One region of the Oryzifoliimicrobium ureilyticum genome, then DNA from elsewhere that is predicted to be linked to it. Evidence: predicted binding sites of a transcription regulator. Region 1 holds the regulator's gene; the other holds the start of a gene.
The links. Region 1 encodes LexA, which represses DNA repair genes until DNA is damaged. Its sites were predicted from a motif close to TGTTCNNNNTGTGTTCNG; they were not measured.
Positions count from the first base shown of each region.

Region 2: the regulator LexA is predicted to act here: its motif matches at 3,827-3,844, upstream of VQ830_RS01545 (nucleoside triphosphate pyrophosphohydrolase family protein).

Region 1 covers NZ_JBBBVQ010000015.1:46,707-54,429, reverse strand. Annotated here, with positions in the region: gene lpxB (lipid-A-disaccharide synthase) at 1-198, shown strand, start outside; gene gltA (citrate synthase) at 299-1,588, opposite strand; gene VQ830_RS19225 (ComEC/Rec2 family competence protein) at 1,882-4,329, shown strand; gene lexA (transcriptional repressor LexA) at 4,310-5,029, opposite strand; gene VQ830_RS19215 (acid phosphatase) at 5,255-7,156, shown strand; gene VQ830_RS19210 (transglutaminase-like cysteine peptidase) at 7,223-7,723, opposite strand, start outside.
Region 2 covers NZ_JBBBVQ010000001.1:317,867-325,589, forward strand. Annotated here, with positions in the region: gene VQ830_RS01525 (RT0821/Lpp0805 family surface protein) at 1-340, opposite strand, end outside; gene pdxH (pyridoxamine 5'-phosphate oxidase) at 400-1,023, shown strand; gene VQ830_RS01535 (polysaccharide deacetylase family protein) at 1,067-2,101, opposite strand; gene VQ830_RS01540 (serine hydrolase) at 2,411-3,727, shown strand; gene VQ830_RS01545 (nucleoside triphosphate pyrophosphohydrolase family protein) at 3,848-4,153, shown strand; gene VQ830_RS01550 (GNAT family N-acetyltransferase) at 4,182-4,676, opposite strand; gene tldD (metalloprotease TldD) at 4,686-6,101, opposite strand; gene VQ830_RS01560 (invasion associated locus B family protein) at 6,279-6,878, opposite strand; gene VQ830_RS01565 (hypothetical protein) at 6,877-7,107, shown strand; gene coxB (cytochrome c oxidase subunit II) at 7,179-7,723, shown strand, end outside.

The sequences.
Region 1 (7,723 bases):
GAATATCTGAACGAAGTCGTACGCGGCGGAAGCCTGGCGCGGTGGATCGAAAGGTTGGGCAACGACACCTTGCAGCGGCGAGCCATGATCGAAGGCTTCGATCTCGTTTGGGAAAGAATGCAGACCGAGCTTCCACCTGGTGAGAAGGCGGCTGGAATCGTCCTTGATCTCCTCCAACAAAAAAGCCGGGCAAGATAGATTGCCGAGCTCGGTTGCCTTTTACCTGAAAGACGCGTTGACGTCAGAACAAGTGAAGATTTCCGCGCCCGAATGAAGCCATTCGAGCGCGGCATGTGTCTTATCGCTTGGAGACCGGGACGTAATCGCGCTGCGGTTCGCCAACGTAAAGCTGGCGCGGACGGCCGATACGCTGTTGCGGATCCTCGATCATTTCGTTCCACTGAGCGATCCAGCCGACGGTACGGGCAAGAGCGAAGAGCACCGTGAACATCGTGGTGGGGAAGCCCAGAGCCTTCAGCGTAATACCAGAGTAGAAGTCGATGTTCGGGTAAAGCTTCTTCTCGATGAAGTATTCATCGGTCAAAGCAATCCGCTCGAGCTCGACGGCAACGTCCAGCAACGGATCGTCCTTGATGCCAAGCTCGCCAAGAACTTCATGGCAGGTCTTCTGCATGATCTTAGCGCGGGGGTCGTAGTTCTTATAGACGCGGTGACCAAAGCCCATCAGGCGGAATGGATCGCTCTTGTCCTTGGCACGTGCGATATATTCAGGAATACGCTCGACGGTCCCGATTTCCTGAAGCATGTTCAGCGCAGCTTCGTTTGCACCACCATGGGCGGGACCCCAGAGGCATGCAATGCCAGCCGCAATACACGCGAACGGATTGGCACCAGACGAACCCGCCAGACGAACTGTAGACGTCGAAGCGTTCTGCTCGTGATCTGCGTGCAGGATGAAGATCCGGTCCATCGCGCGCGACAGCACGGGGTTCACCTTGTATTCTTCACAGGGAACTGCGAAGCACATGTGCAGGAAGTTGGCGGCGTAATCCAGGTCGTTCTTCGGGTAAACGAAAGGCTGGCCGATGTGGTACTTGTAGGCCATCGCCGCAAGGGTCGGCATCTTCGCGATCATACGCAGCGATGCAACCATGCGCTGGTGAGGATCTGTGATGTCCGTCGAGTCATGATAGAAGGCCGAGAGCGCGCCAACGCAGCCGCACATAACGGCCATAGGATGGGCGTCACGGCGGAAGCCCGTAAAGAACCGGCTCATCTGCTCATGCACCATGGTATGATGCGTGACCCGATAATCGAAATCCTTTTTCTGCGCCGCGGTGGGTAGTTCGCCGTAAAGCAGGAGATAGCAGGCTTCCAGGAAGTCGCCATGCTCGGCAAGTTGTTCGATCGGATAGCCGCGATGCAAGAGAACGCCGGCATCGCCGTCAATATAGGTAATCTTCGATTCACAGGATGCTGTCGAAGTGAAGCCCGGGTCATAGGTAAAGGCGCCAGTTCCCTTGTAGAGGGCGCCGATATCGATGACATCCGGACCAATCGTCCCTTTTCGGACCGGAAGATTGGCGTTCTTTTCGCCAAGGTTGAGGGTTGCGCTTTGCTCCGTCATGATGATCCTCCAGACTGGCCGCTGGCGCGCTGAAGCGCCTTGGTTTTTTAAGCGTCATCTTCGATAGCTATATTATAGGGCGCGCGCTGCCAAGTTCTTCCACCGGCATTTTGTGCATTGCAGTGTGAACTTATTTGCGCAGGTGGCAAAGGTTTGATGAAAGTGTGAAGCCGATGATTCACCAAGCTTTTTAGGTTTCTCGGCGGCTCGTTAAATTTAAATCGAATAATATTGCTCAATTCGCCGTGAAGGCTCATTCTCAACCGAAGTTTCGATGCGGTAGAGCGGTTCCCATGAGCGAAGTAAGAGATGAGGAGGTTACTGGGAAGCCTATCATCATTTCGTCTAATGCTCAGCCGATCTCTTCTCTGGCGGCGACATCGGGCACGTGGCCCATTGTGCGTCCGGCGAATACGCAAAGCGTCGGTCCGCTTTCATTGCGTCTTGCACGATCAATCTTAGTATTGTTCGAGCACACGCAATTGCTCGCCGCGCAGGAAGTTGCACATGGACGGCTGTTTCTCTTCTATCCGCTTTGCCTGATCTGCGGCTCGATCTTGTGGTTCAAGATGCCGGTCGATCTCCCGTGGACCGTTATCTTAGCGTCGATTGCATTTTGGTTGCTCATCTACCTGATGGTGGGTCAGCAGCGAGCGATACAACGGATTATCGCAACTGCTGGCCTACTCTTCGCCATTGGCATCGGCTGCGCTGCATTTGAAAGCTGGCGCGCAAGCGCGACAATTCTGGATGTGCCCGTTACCACGACCGTGACAGGCCGCATCGAGGAGCGCGAGAGCAGCGGGCCTGGGCGCTGGCGGTATATTTTGTCTTTGCAAGCGACAGAGGGACCCAACCTGAAGCGAATGCCAGAAAAGGTATCTCTCGTCGTGCGCGGTGCGGCAGAGCCCCTTGCAATTGGAGCTCGCCTGAAGGGGAAGGCACGGCTGACACCGCCGGCTGGCCCAGCGCTTCCCGAACTGAATGACTTCGCCTTCGCAGCTTATTTTGATGGAATCGGAGCCAACGGTTTCCTTTATGGGAAGCCGGAAGTTCTGCCGCAGGAACCGTCAGAGGAATTGAGCCTTGCTGCGCAAAGTTTCCGTTATCTCGCAAGCGTTCGGAGCGCCATAGCCGACCGTATTCGCGCAGTTCTGCCTGGCGATGCCGGCGCTTTTGCTGCATCCCTTGTGACCGATGAGCGACGTGCCATCTCCAAGGAAACCACAGATGCGCTTCGTATCGCGGGGCTCACGCATATCGTCGCAATTTCGGGCTTGAACATGGCCCTGTCAGCCGGCATCTTCTTTGTCGGTCTGCGCTATCTTCTCAGTCTGTTTCCGAAGATCGTTCACACCTATCCGACAAAGAAAATTGCCGCCGTCGGAGCACTTCTGACGCTCTGCGCCTATTACATGATTTGCGGCTTTGCGGTATCCGCCGAACGTGCGTTCATCATGATGGCCGTCATGCTGATTGCCGTCCTTGTCGACCGGCCGTCGATCAGCCTGCGCAATGTAGCCATCTCAGCCATCATCATTCTTGTTCTTTCTCCATCGGAAGCGCTGGGACCCAGCTTTCAGATGTCCTATGCCGCTACGCTAGCGCTTGTGGCGAGTTACGCTTTATGGACCCGAAGAAGCAGCGCGCCCGGGATCACAGCGCGATTACCCTTTGCCAAGCCGCTTTCACTGATCGGCAAGTTCATCGGCGGCATTTTGTTATCATCGATGATCGACGGCTTTTCCACGGCACTCTTTGCTGCCGAGCATTTTCATCGGCTGACGGCCTATGGCCTGCCGGCCAATCTTATGGCGATGCCGATCATCAGCTTTATCGTTATGCCTTTTGGAACGGCGGCAATGATGCTCATGCCGTTCGGTCTCGACGGTTGGCTCTGGCCAATCGTCGGTTTTGGGTTGGAACTTGTTATCGAGATCGCAAAGTGGGTTTCCAGTTGGGGTGGGACCATGGACATTGGACGGATGCCATCATGGTATTTCGCAACCGCCGTCCTTGGTTTCCTGATCTTCACACTGACGAGGACCAGACTGAGATTGATAGGACCAGCTCTGATAGGACTTGCGTCTATCTACTTGATGCTGGCACCAGGAGCGCCTGTGCCGGATCTACTGATTGCCGAAGACGGAGAGCTTGTTGGGATCGTTCAAGATCATGCGATCGCGTCAAATCGCGCTGGCCCGCCCGATTTTATCTTCGCCCAATGGCAACACGCTCTTGTCTTGGAAGAGCATACTAAGCCGACCGAAGTTGAAAACCCTCTGCCATCGGTGAAGGAAGATGACCGCAACCGCCGACTGTCACGGGCTGAGGCATCGGACGTTGAAGCCAATATGCGTCAGGCGTTGGCGAACAGTTTCGAGCAAACATTCATTTGCGCCAATAAAGCATGGTGTGCCGCAAAATTAAGTAGCGGTTATAGTGTGATCACAATCAAGAGCCCGATCTATTTAGGGCCTGCATGCGACACTGCTGATATCGTCGTCCTTGCTGCACGAGTCCGTCTCACATCTTGCAGGTCTGGTTCCCTGCTCTTCACAGGACAATCTCTTCGCCGCACTGGATCCGTTGAGCTGCGGATCGACGATCTGGGCTCTCCTGTCATCACGACTGCATTTGAGGGCAAGTTGCAGCGCCCCTGGACACGCCAACGCAGCTATGACTGGAGAGCTGACCGCTACGACGATCAGCTCCCGCCCATCAATGATAACGCCGAATAAGCCCGACCAGCTTCCCCTGGATCTTGACGCGATCAGGCCCAAAAATCCGGGTCTCATAAGCGGGATTTGCTGCCTCCAGTGCGATGGAGGCCCCCTTGCGGCGGAACCGCTTCAGCGTCGCCTCTTCATCGTCGACCAGCGCCACGACAATTTCTCCTGGATTTGCCGTGGTGGCGTTGCGAATGATGACAGTATCGCCATCGAAAATTCCCGCCTCGATCATTGAATCGCCTTTGACCTCAAGCGCATAATGCTCGCCAGGGCCAACCATATCGGGAGGTACGGTAATATCGTGCGTGTTGTTCTGAATGGCGGAAATGGGTACACCGGCCGCAATACGTCCCATAACGGGCACTGAAATGCCGCCATTGCCTTCAATCTGCACCGGCTTTGGCGCGGGCGTAGGAGGCGGTTGTGTTTTTCCCAGGCTGCCTTCGATAACGCTGGGTGAGAAACCACGCCGCGGCTGTGCTGCCGGCGGAAATGTCTCAGGCAGTTTGATAACTTCTAACGCACGCGCCCGGTTCGGAAGCCGGCGAATAAAGCCGCGTTCTTCCAGAGCTGTGATCAGCCGGTGGATACCTGATTTGGAAGCTAAGTCGAGCGCATCCTTCATCTCGTCGAAAGATGGCGGTACCCCCGACTCCTTCATGCGTTCATGAATGAACAGAAGGAGCTCCTGCTGCTTGCGCGTCAACATTAAACCACCCTCAAAAATATGAAACAAATCAAGAACGAAACTAGCTGTTCATTGTGTGTTCCGCAAGCCCAAATTTATAGAGGTTGATTTTTCCAAGGCTTCGTCCGGTGAAGTTGGGCCCGATGCCGGATAGGATTACGACACGTGGATTGGCTGTCATAAAACTATCGCCTTAGTGCACGATCTCATTCGTATTTGGCATCACCTGTTGGCTGAGGTTCGAGCATGATTACTTTTCGCGATTTCCTGATAAGCTTTACAGCGGCCGCGTTGCTGTCGTCCGTCTCTTCTACGGCCTTCGCCGAATCGTCCTCGGCTGAGCCCATCCCTTACATCCGCGCGGGCAACACAAACCTGAGAGGCGATGCGTGTCATGCCACGCTGGACACCAACGCAGCGGTTTTTCTTTTATCCGGCTTTTTGGACATTTGGACGCCAAGAACGCCCTTCGTGGACGCGGGTGTTGAAGCACCCGCAAAAGACGGTTGCCCTGCTGTGAAGTCGACCGACTGGAACGGTGTGCCGTTCAGTCCCACCGACGGACAAATCCGCAATAAGGCCGTTCATGAAGCCAATATTGCATATGTCGTGAAGGCAACGCGGGAGAGAACCGCCAATGAAGCTATCGCAGCCTATCTCGATGACAGGCGCGGTAAGAACGCCAGCATTGTCGATGGCCTCGGTCCTTTGATGGAGGCATGGAAGGCTGGATCGAAGCAAACCACCAGCATCACATCGGTCGCTGCCGATGCCGATAAAGTCAAATACGAGGACAGCGGCAACGATCGGGGATTTGGTAGTAGGCAGGACACGAAGGCCAACACCCCCGCCAATCCGGATCTTGGACTCGCAGTCGATCTCATCAACGCGGTCAGCGAGAACGGTTCAACAGAGCCGGCAAAGCGCTACTTCAAATATGCTCGCCCGTTCCGCTGGAGTAACGAGGTGGTCCTCCTGCCGACTCTTGTGCCTGCGAAAAGCAGCAAGCCCGTTGAGGATGGCGGATTTCCAAGCGGCCACACGGCCGAAGCTTGGAGGGATGCACTTGCCATGGCCTATCTGGTTCCGCAACGATACCAGGAGATGCTGACGCGTGCCTTCGAGTTGGGGGAAAACCGCATCCGTGCGGGAATGCATTCGCCGCTTGACGTCATGGGCGGTAGGATGCTCGGGACTGCAGCGGTTGTCTATAATCTGAACCGTCCTGATTTGGGTGAGTTGAAGATCTCGGCTTTCAAGCAGGCACAAACCTGGCTGGGTTCCGCCGTGCATGCGGGAAGCGACAGCGATCTGGAGACGCTTTCCCACGCAGCCCCAACGAAAGAAGACCGCTTCTCGGACCACGCCACAAACAAGGCCTTTGTGGCCGCTCGGCTGACCTATGGCTTTCCTAAAATCCACGACGGAGCACAAGCCGCGAAGGTTCCGCAAGGTGCGGAAGTACTTCTCGAGACACGCCAGCCTTATCTCAATCCACTGCAGCGCCGCGAGGTCCTGGCAACGACGGAGATCGGCTCAGGCTACCCGTTCCTGGACGATCAGGAAGGTTACGGGCGCCTCAATCTTTTCGCCGCCGCTGACGGTTACGGACGTTTCGACGGCCATGTAACCGTCAATATGAATGCATCGGAAGGGGGCTTTAATGCTTTCGATAGCTGGCGTAACGATATCTCGGGTACCGGCGGTTTGACCAAAAAAGGAACCGGTACAATCCAACTCACAGGTGACAATAGTTACAGCGGCGGCACAAACCTGGAAGGCGGCAGATTGATTGCTGCTTCATCATCAGCACTTGGAACGGGTAATGTGTCGGTATCAGGCGGCCGTCTCGAGGTGACGGCCAAGGATGGCGTTCATATCGGATCTGGATATCGGCAGTCGGGTGAGGGTACCCTTGCCGTGGATCTCGTCTCAGCGAAAAGAGAACGGATGGTCGTCAGTGGTCCTGCCAAGATCGCTGGCACACTGCATGTCAGCTTTGCGGAGGGCTATCATCCGCATGAAGGCGATCGGATCCCGATATTCACCGCTGGTTCGATGGAAGGAAAATTTGATAAGCTTGACATCGAAGGCGGCCAGGCGACCCTTGAGTATGGTCCGACTGGCGTCGTCCTTGCTATCGAATAACGCAAATCTGGCCGGGACGTTGTAACCGGCCAGATTCTGATGCTTCCAGCTATGTTCAAGTTAACATCAGCGAACGCTGCCGACCGCGACCGCACGACCGTCCTGAAGCTTTACCCAACGCGCCGGATTGGCGGTGGCCTGGCGCTTCAGGTAGGTATATTCGGTATCGGACCAAAGCATCACCTTGTTGCGCATGTTGTCGAGAATAAAATCGCCGCGGTCGGTGCGAACGGTCAGGACGGCATGACCTTCGCCGCTTGGCTGGAGAACAACGGTCATCAGCAAATCCGACGGTGAAATGCCGGCTTCGATCAGCATCTTGCGCTTGAGCAGAGCATAGTCTTCGCAGTCACCGGCGGTTTTGGGGTAATCCCAATGTTCCTCGACACCATAGACTTCCATATCGGTGGCGGGTCTGATCGTCGAGTTCACTTGATAGTTGATCCGCAGGATTTCCTTCCAACGCTCCTCAGTCAGGATGAGCTCGCCCGCATCGCCGGCAGGGTTGCGGCAGTCGTTCGGATAGTCGCGGCAGAACTGATAAGCGCCGATAGGCGGGTTCGCCTC
Region 2 (7,723 bases), on a different contig from region 1:
CGGAATCGTTATTCTCAACGATCTTGTCGATAACTCCAGCGCTTCCTGTCGAGGCATTGGCCCAGGCGAGCGGCTGGCCCGCCGTTTTGGAAATATCTGCTGAAGTGACAGCATTCCCGACCGTCACCTCGTCGGAAATCGAGTCACTGGTTGGCGCAGCTTGAGGAATGGTGGACGTTTTGACCGAACGATCTACCTGCGTGCGGGAGAACATGTCCAGGCCGCTCGTCGTGCACCCCGGCAGAGCGAGAACCGAGATACCCGCGACAAAAAGGACCCCATAGCCAAAAGGCCGGCCATTTTTATGGAGAAACCTCTTTTTAATGACTAGTCTCCTCAGTGCTGTCCAGTTACGTGCGGCTGGGCAAATCAACTTAAACCCGAGGCATTTGAACTAATATGTCGGAAAACGAGTTAACAACCGGTGACTTTACCGATCGAAACGAGCCTTTTGCTATTTTTGCAGATTGGCTGAACGAGGCTCAAACTTCGGAAATCAACGATCCGAACGCTATGGCCTTGGCGACGGTGGACGAAGAGGGTCTTCCCAATGTCCGGATGGTTCTGCTGAAGGGATTCGATCATCACGGCTTCGTCTTTTACACAAATTTTGAAAGTCAGAAAGGCCGAGAAATCCTCGGACAGAAAAAAGCTGCTCTTTGCTTCCATTGGAAGTCGCTACGGCGGCAGGTTCGGGTGAGAGGACCCGTCGAGATTGTTGCCGATGACGAGGCCGATGCCTATTTCCAAAGCCGTCCGCGCGGCAGCCGCATAGGCGCGTGGGCATCCAAACAATCTCGCCCTCTGGAAAGCCGGTTCGCATTGGAAAAGGCGGTTGCCGAATTCACGGCCCGCTACGCTCTCGGGGAAATTCCGCGTCCGCCGCATTGGTCTGGGTTTCGTATTCGCCCGACCTCAATCGAGTTTTGGAAGGATGGAAAATTCCGGCTCCATGATCGGATCGAGTTTCATCGTCCTGATCCTGCGTCGGGTCATTGGGACAAAGTCAGAATGTACCCATAGGGCTTGCGCCGCTCGATCGGATCAATCTGAGCAGGAGGAGTGCTCAGCGGCCCATCAATTTGAGCGGTATGCCGGAAGCAAGGGCGGCGACATAGCGGGGTCTTTGATAAAGGCCGTTGATCGACATGCGTGGCAGATAAGTCATCGCGGCTTTGTCGTTGATGATCCCAGGCTGTGTAGTCACGGCAAGTTTGAAACCGGCCTGGGCGGCAAGTCCGCCGTCCCGTTCGGTTGCAGCTTCCTTCGTCCCATAGGGAAATGCAATCGAACTGGGCCGACGCCGGGTCAGGCTCTCAAGGTAATCTGCGGATGCCTGCATTTCCTGAAAGGCATCTGCCGGCGGTAATCGGCCAACAGCGCGATGCGACATCGTGTGCGCTCCGAAGTCCACCAGCGGATGTTCGGCGATTTGCCTTAACTCCAGCGGTGTCATGACGAGGTCGTCAACAAGGGATATGGGTTCAATACCGCATCGAAGAGCGAAGGTATCAAGCTGCGCCACACGCTCAGCTTCGTTACCTGCATGGACAAAGCCCGCAAACCGAGAAAATAGATTGGTCTTTTCCGCTGATGTTGTGGCCTGCAGTTTCTCCAGGCCCTCGCCAAAGTCGAATTGAATATCGCTTGTTTCATTGAGAAGCTTGCTCAGCGTCTCCCACCACAGGCTATGAGTGCGCTCTGCGAGCCCGCCCGCAATGAAGATGGTGAACGGGCATTCATGCCGTTCAAAGATCGGGGTCGCATACTGTTTGTTGTTTTTGTACCCGTCATCGAGCGTGAAGACTGCAAACGGGTTCTGCGCATCGGCCTTCGAAAGATAATCAGGAACCTCTTGCAGCCTGATAAACCGATAGCCATCCGACTTTAGCCTACCCAGTAGGCAGTCTAGGAATTGCGGCGTGATTTCAAGATGCGCATTTGGATTGAAAGTGCGCTCGATATGTGGCCTCACATGATGAAGCGTGAAGATAACGCCGCGGCCGCGTGCCTTTGAGAACGTGTTTAGCTTGTGAGCGAGATGCGAAATCTCAAGCCCGGCAGTGATTGCCGTCAGCCGCATGCGCTGTTTCAGTTCCATTATCGTTCTCATCATCTCTGGCTTTATGTTGATTTACCCAAAGATCGCTTAAGAGTGCCTAATGACACAGGTCGAGGCTGGTCATTCGTTCTGCGGGATGGGATTTCGACAAGCGCTTCGCCGGGTCTAACCACCGAGAAACGCTTGAGTTGAATGTTTCTTTGTGCGCCATTAACCCGGACTTAACCTAACCCGCAGAAATTCCCTATGATTCATCTCCGTTGCCGCAAAGTTGCGCCATATCGACCGCATGTGTTGCAAAACGGGACAAGCATGTTCGGCAACTTGCCGGCGATCGAGGGAAAGTGCATGAGAAAGCTGTTGGCTGCGTTGATGACTGCTGCAATGACGATTGCCGCACCCGTTATGGCCTCCGCCGGCAGTGCCTCGCTCATTCTCGATGCGCGCAACGGCAGAATTCTGGCATCTGAAAATGCAGATGCCATCAATCATCCCGCGTCATTGACGAAAATGATGACGATATACATGGCCTTTGATGCCATGAAGCGTGGCAAGCTCGGCTGGAATACGCCGATCACGGTGTCGAAATATGCTGCGACGCGTCCGCCGACAAAGCTCGGACTGAAACCAGGCGGCACCGTGACGGTCCGTGAAGCGATCCTCGGTATGATCACGAAGTCGGCGAATGACGCAGCAACGGCACTTGGCGAAAAACTTGGTGGATCGGAAAGCGACTTCGCGCGCCTGATGACGCAAAAGGCGCGCTCTCTCGGTATGACCCGCACAGTTTTTGTCAATGCATCCGGGCTGCCAGACAATCGTCAGGTGACGACGGCGCGTGACATGTCGACACTTGCTGTTGCCTTGATGCGTGATTTTCCAAGTGAATATCGTCTTTTCTCGACGGAAAGCTTCAATTTCCGCGGACGGACCATTCATGGCCATAACAATCTGATGTACCGTTATCGGGGCATGGACGGGATCAAAACCGGCTATACGAATGCGTCCGGTTTCAATCTTGTCAGCGCTGTCAGGGACGGGAACCGCCGCGTCATTGGCGTTGTCATGGGTGGACGAACTGCACGTAGCCGTGACGCCTATATGGCTTCCCTTCTTGACCGCTACATGAGCCGGGCTTCTGCCGGCTCTTCTCTGGTCGCGAGCGTCGGAGGCCGTCGTACTGTCGAAGTTGCTTCCGCAGCAGAGGACAGCGATGTGCCGATGCCGGTCGTTGCGCCGCGTCTTGAGGAAACTACGACTTCTCCTCAGCCAAAGGCTCTTGGCTATCTTTCGACTGCCGCTATTCCCCAGGGAACCGTTCCCCTAGACCGCCCCGCGGATCTACCGGAAATCGCCTCTGCCAAACCATTTGCGGCGGTCGATAGCGATGCGACGGGATCTCTTTCTTCAGTAGCCGGCTGGCAAATTCAAATTTCGGCCGCACCTAGCGAAGATGCAGCCCATGCCCTTCTTTCCCAGGCGCAGTCTGAAGGTGGAGCGGCCCTGAAATCCGCGTCACCCTTCACGCAGTCGGTCGGTTCCGGATCTCGCAAAATCTATCGCGCGCGCTTCGTTGGCTTCAAAAGCCGCGAAGCTGCCAACACGGCGTGCGAAGCGCTCAAGCGCCGTTCCTACGACTGCATGCTGTTGCCCAGCAAAGGCTAATGGCGACGGCTTGCTTTTACTCAGCAGCGATGCCGTGTCCGCTTGCCGCAGCGAGCAGGCGAACCCGCTGGACGATCAGACAGGAATCGGTCACTCCTTGAGAATAAAAGGAGAACGAAAATGCTTGCTCAGTTGTCCAGCCAATTCGAATTGGCTTCCAAATCCTATGCCGAAGCCTACGAGATCATGCGCGACGATGATTGGTTTATCCTGCAGCTTCAGGAGGAACTGGGGGAACTGGTTCAAACTTGGAACAAGTGGACGGGCAGGGGCCTTCCGAAAGGCAAGTCGCGCGACGAACTATCACGCGCTCTCGCCGATGAAACGGCTGACCTGCTCGGTCATGTTCTTTTATTCGCACGTCAAAACAATCTCGATCTCGCACCGGCCATTGAGCGCAAATGGAAGTTTAAGCCGGTCTGCTAGACGTCCGTCTTGCAGGAAATCGAGACGGTCAGGCCTGGATGTGGCGATGATAGAACTTGCTGTCGACGGCCATCACGGCGAAACTGCGTGGCAGCTTTTCCCGCCCGATTTCGACAAAGCCGTTCTTTTCATAAAAGCGGTGTGCCGCCAGGAAATGCTCTGTCGTACCCAAAAAGATATCGCGCAACTGACGAGCGTTCGCGTGCAGAAGCAGCGCATCCAGAAGCTGGCGCGCGATGTTATGCTGCGGCCCGCGCATCGCCTCCAAAACGAACATCTTTCGTAAAGCCGCCTGTCGTTCGCCGATGTCTTTGAGACCCAAGGTACCGACGATTTCTCCGTTATGCTCTGCCACCCAGAACTGGCCGTCACCCGTCTGATAGAAGTCGGGGATAACCCGCAAGTCCGGCTGGGCGTCGGCGGTAATCGGTACTGAGAATTCATCACGCTGGATGGCAAGGATCATCGAAATGACACTATCCGCATCGGCTTCAACAAATGGGCGAATGGTGATCTCGGTCATTGACGCTCCCTAGGCTTTCGTACCGCCAACAGTAACTTGGTCCATTCGCAAATGAGGCTGACCCACGCCGACAGGTACCCATTGGCCAGCCTTGCCACAATTGCCGATACCCGTATCCAATTTGGTATCATTGCCGATCATCGACACGCGCTTCATTGCATCGGGACCGTTACCGATCAGCATGGCGCCCTTGATAGCAGGTCCGATCTTCCCATCTTCTATGAGGTAGGCCTCGGTGCATCCAAACACGAACTTTCCAGAGGTGATATCCACTTGGCCACCACCGAACGACACGGCGTAAATGCCCTTCTTGACGGAGGCAATAATCTCCTCCGGTGTCTTATCGCCGCCGAGCATATAGGTATTCGTCATTCTTGGCATCGGCACATGGGCATAGCCTTGTCTGCGACCGTTGCCGGTCGCGGCCATTCCCATCAAGCGCGCATTTTGGCGGTCCTGCATGTAGCCGACCAGCCGCCCGTCCTCGATCAGGACATTGTAGCCAGATGGCGTACCTTCATCGTCGATGGAAATGGAGCCTCGCCGAGCGTCGATGGTCCCATCGTCGACAACCGTCACGCCCTTAGCCGCTACCATTTCGCCTAGCAAACCGGCAAAAGCCGAGGTCTTTTTACGATTGAAGTCGCCCTCAAGACCGTGGCCCACGGCTTCATGCAGCATGACGCCAGGCCAGCCTGAACCGAGAACGACGTCCATCGTGCCCGCCGGCGCATCGATTGCTTCGAGATTGACCAGTCCTTGACGCAACGCTTCATCCGCGCCAGCCTGCCAGTTGTCTGTCGCGATAAACTCGGAAAAACCCGTCCGTCCGCCTATGCCGTAGGACCCGCTTTCCTGACGGTCGCCGTCTCCGACAACCACGGAGATATTCAGGCGCGTCATGGGTCTGATGTCACGCACGCGGTGGCCATCGGCACGTAAAATATCCACCACCTGCCAACTTGCCGCGACGGATGCCGTGACCTGCCGCACTTTTTCATCCTTACTGCGAAGATAGCCGTCGATCTCCGTCAACAGCTTAACCTTTTCTTCGAAGCTCGGAGCCCCGATCGGGTTCTCGTCGCTGTAGAACTTGCGGTTCGTGGGCTGCGGTGCTGCCGAGTAGTTGCCTGAATAGCCGCGAGTTACCGCACCCACCGCATCGGAAGCGCGCTTGAGAGCGGAAACAGAAAGTTCACCAGCGTGCGCATAGCCAACCGCTTCGCCGGCCACGGCGCGAAGGCCGAAGCCTTGATCCGTGTTGAAGCTACCACCCTTCAGGCGGCCATTGTCGAACATCAATGACTCAGCCTGCGCATGTTCAATGAAAAGCTCTCCGTCGTCGGCGCCCGAGAGTGATTCTGCGACCAGTCTGCGCAGGGCAGCTTCGTCGGCATCGAACAGGGTAAGCAGGTCGGTATTCATCGCATGCTCCGCAGCTTCCGGAAATCCGTGCATATCTCGCCGAAGGCTCCGGCGGATACGATCCTATGTTCGATGTAGGCTGCCTTCGGCCACAGAACAAGCTGCCTCGAGCCGAAATGCACGGCGGACATTGTCCGGCGCTGCATTTCTTGTTTGCTCAACTATTGTTGGTCAGGCTCAGGGCAGAGCGTCGTAGCCTTCCGCGAAGCCTTTAAGGTCAACCGGAATGCCGATACCTTCCTCCGGTGTCTGGAAGACGATGAAGGTTGCACTGGCACCGCTGCGCAGCGTCTTCAACAGCTCGTCCTCGAGAACCACTTCCGCATAGCAACCATCCGCAAAGCAGCGGACGAAGTAGGCGCGGCCAATATCCTTGCCGTCTACGTTAAGGCCAAGACCGTTAGGCAGCAGGACGCCAAGGGGAGCGAGCACGCGCAATATTTTTGACTTCCGATCAGCAGTCTTCAGAACTACCACAGAAAGCCCGACCTCCGGCCGATCCTCAGCGATGACGTTCTGCATCAGAGCGCATTGTTCAGTAGACGCGCCGGCGGGCTTGTCGCAGACAATCGACCAAGCGCCGTGATTGGACCGGACCGTTCCCGGGGCCTGAGGTTGCGCCTGGCCCGGCTTCACATCCTCCACGGGGGGCTGTGCGCCGCCAGATGGAGGCGCCATCTTCGATGGGGCCGACTGCGATTGCGCCCAGACCGGATTTGCTGCGGCGACAAGGCCTACAATCAAAAGAAACGACCTTGCGAGGGAAGGAAGACCCATGAAAACCTCTGGATATCGAATCGGTGCCGTATTCTTGCAGGCAGCCATCAAAAACGAAAAGCCATGCCAGCACAAACTGGGGAGTGCGGCAGAAATAGGACCTTGTCAACGCTTTGTCGCAATCTCCCAGCGGAAGAAAGCTGCTTTCCAAAGCGGTTTCTTATGCAAACAGGCAAAAATGCCGCATCACCATCTCTTCTGTTCTGTTGCGGTCGGTTCTAAACTATGATTTGAAACGGGAGAGAGGATGGCGAGATTCTGTGTCGCGTTGCGCAGCGTCGGAGCTTGAGGGAGAGACGTGTGATTAAGAAGGCTTATGCGGGTTTGACCGCGCTGGTCTGTCTTCTGTCCGCTACGAGCGGACATGCCGACCAACCGACCCCATGGGGAATGACGATGCAGCCGGCGGCAACGCCGATCATGCGCGAGAACACTTGGTTCGAGCACTATACGCTCTGGTTCATCGTGCCGATCACCTTGATGGTGTTGCTGCTCTTGATTGTCGTTTGCGTGCGTTTTCGCGCCAGCGCCAATCCTGTGCCGTCGAAGACGAGCCACAACACCGTGATCGAGGTCATCTGGACCGTGGGTCCCGTGCTCGTGCTGCTTTTCCTCGCTGTGCCTTCCTTCAATCTTTTGACAGCCCAGCTGACCTTACCTGAAAATCCGGATGTGACGATCAAGGCCACCGCAACGCAGTGGCAGTGGAATTATGAGTATGAGGGCAGCGGCGAGACGCCAGTTGCTTTCGATTCCTACCTTCTGAAGGATCCGGACCGTGCAAGTGCCGGCAAGACGGATCTTGCGACCTATCCACGCCTTCTCGCGGTGGATAATGAACTCGT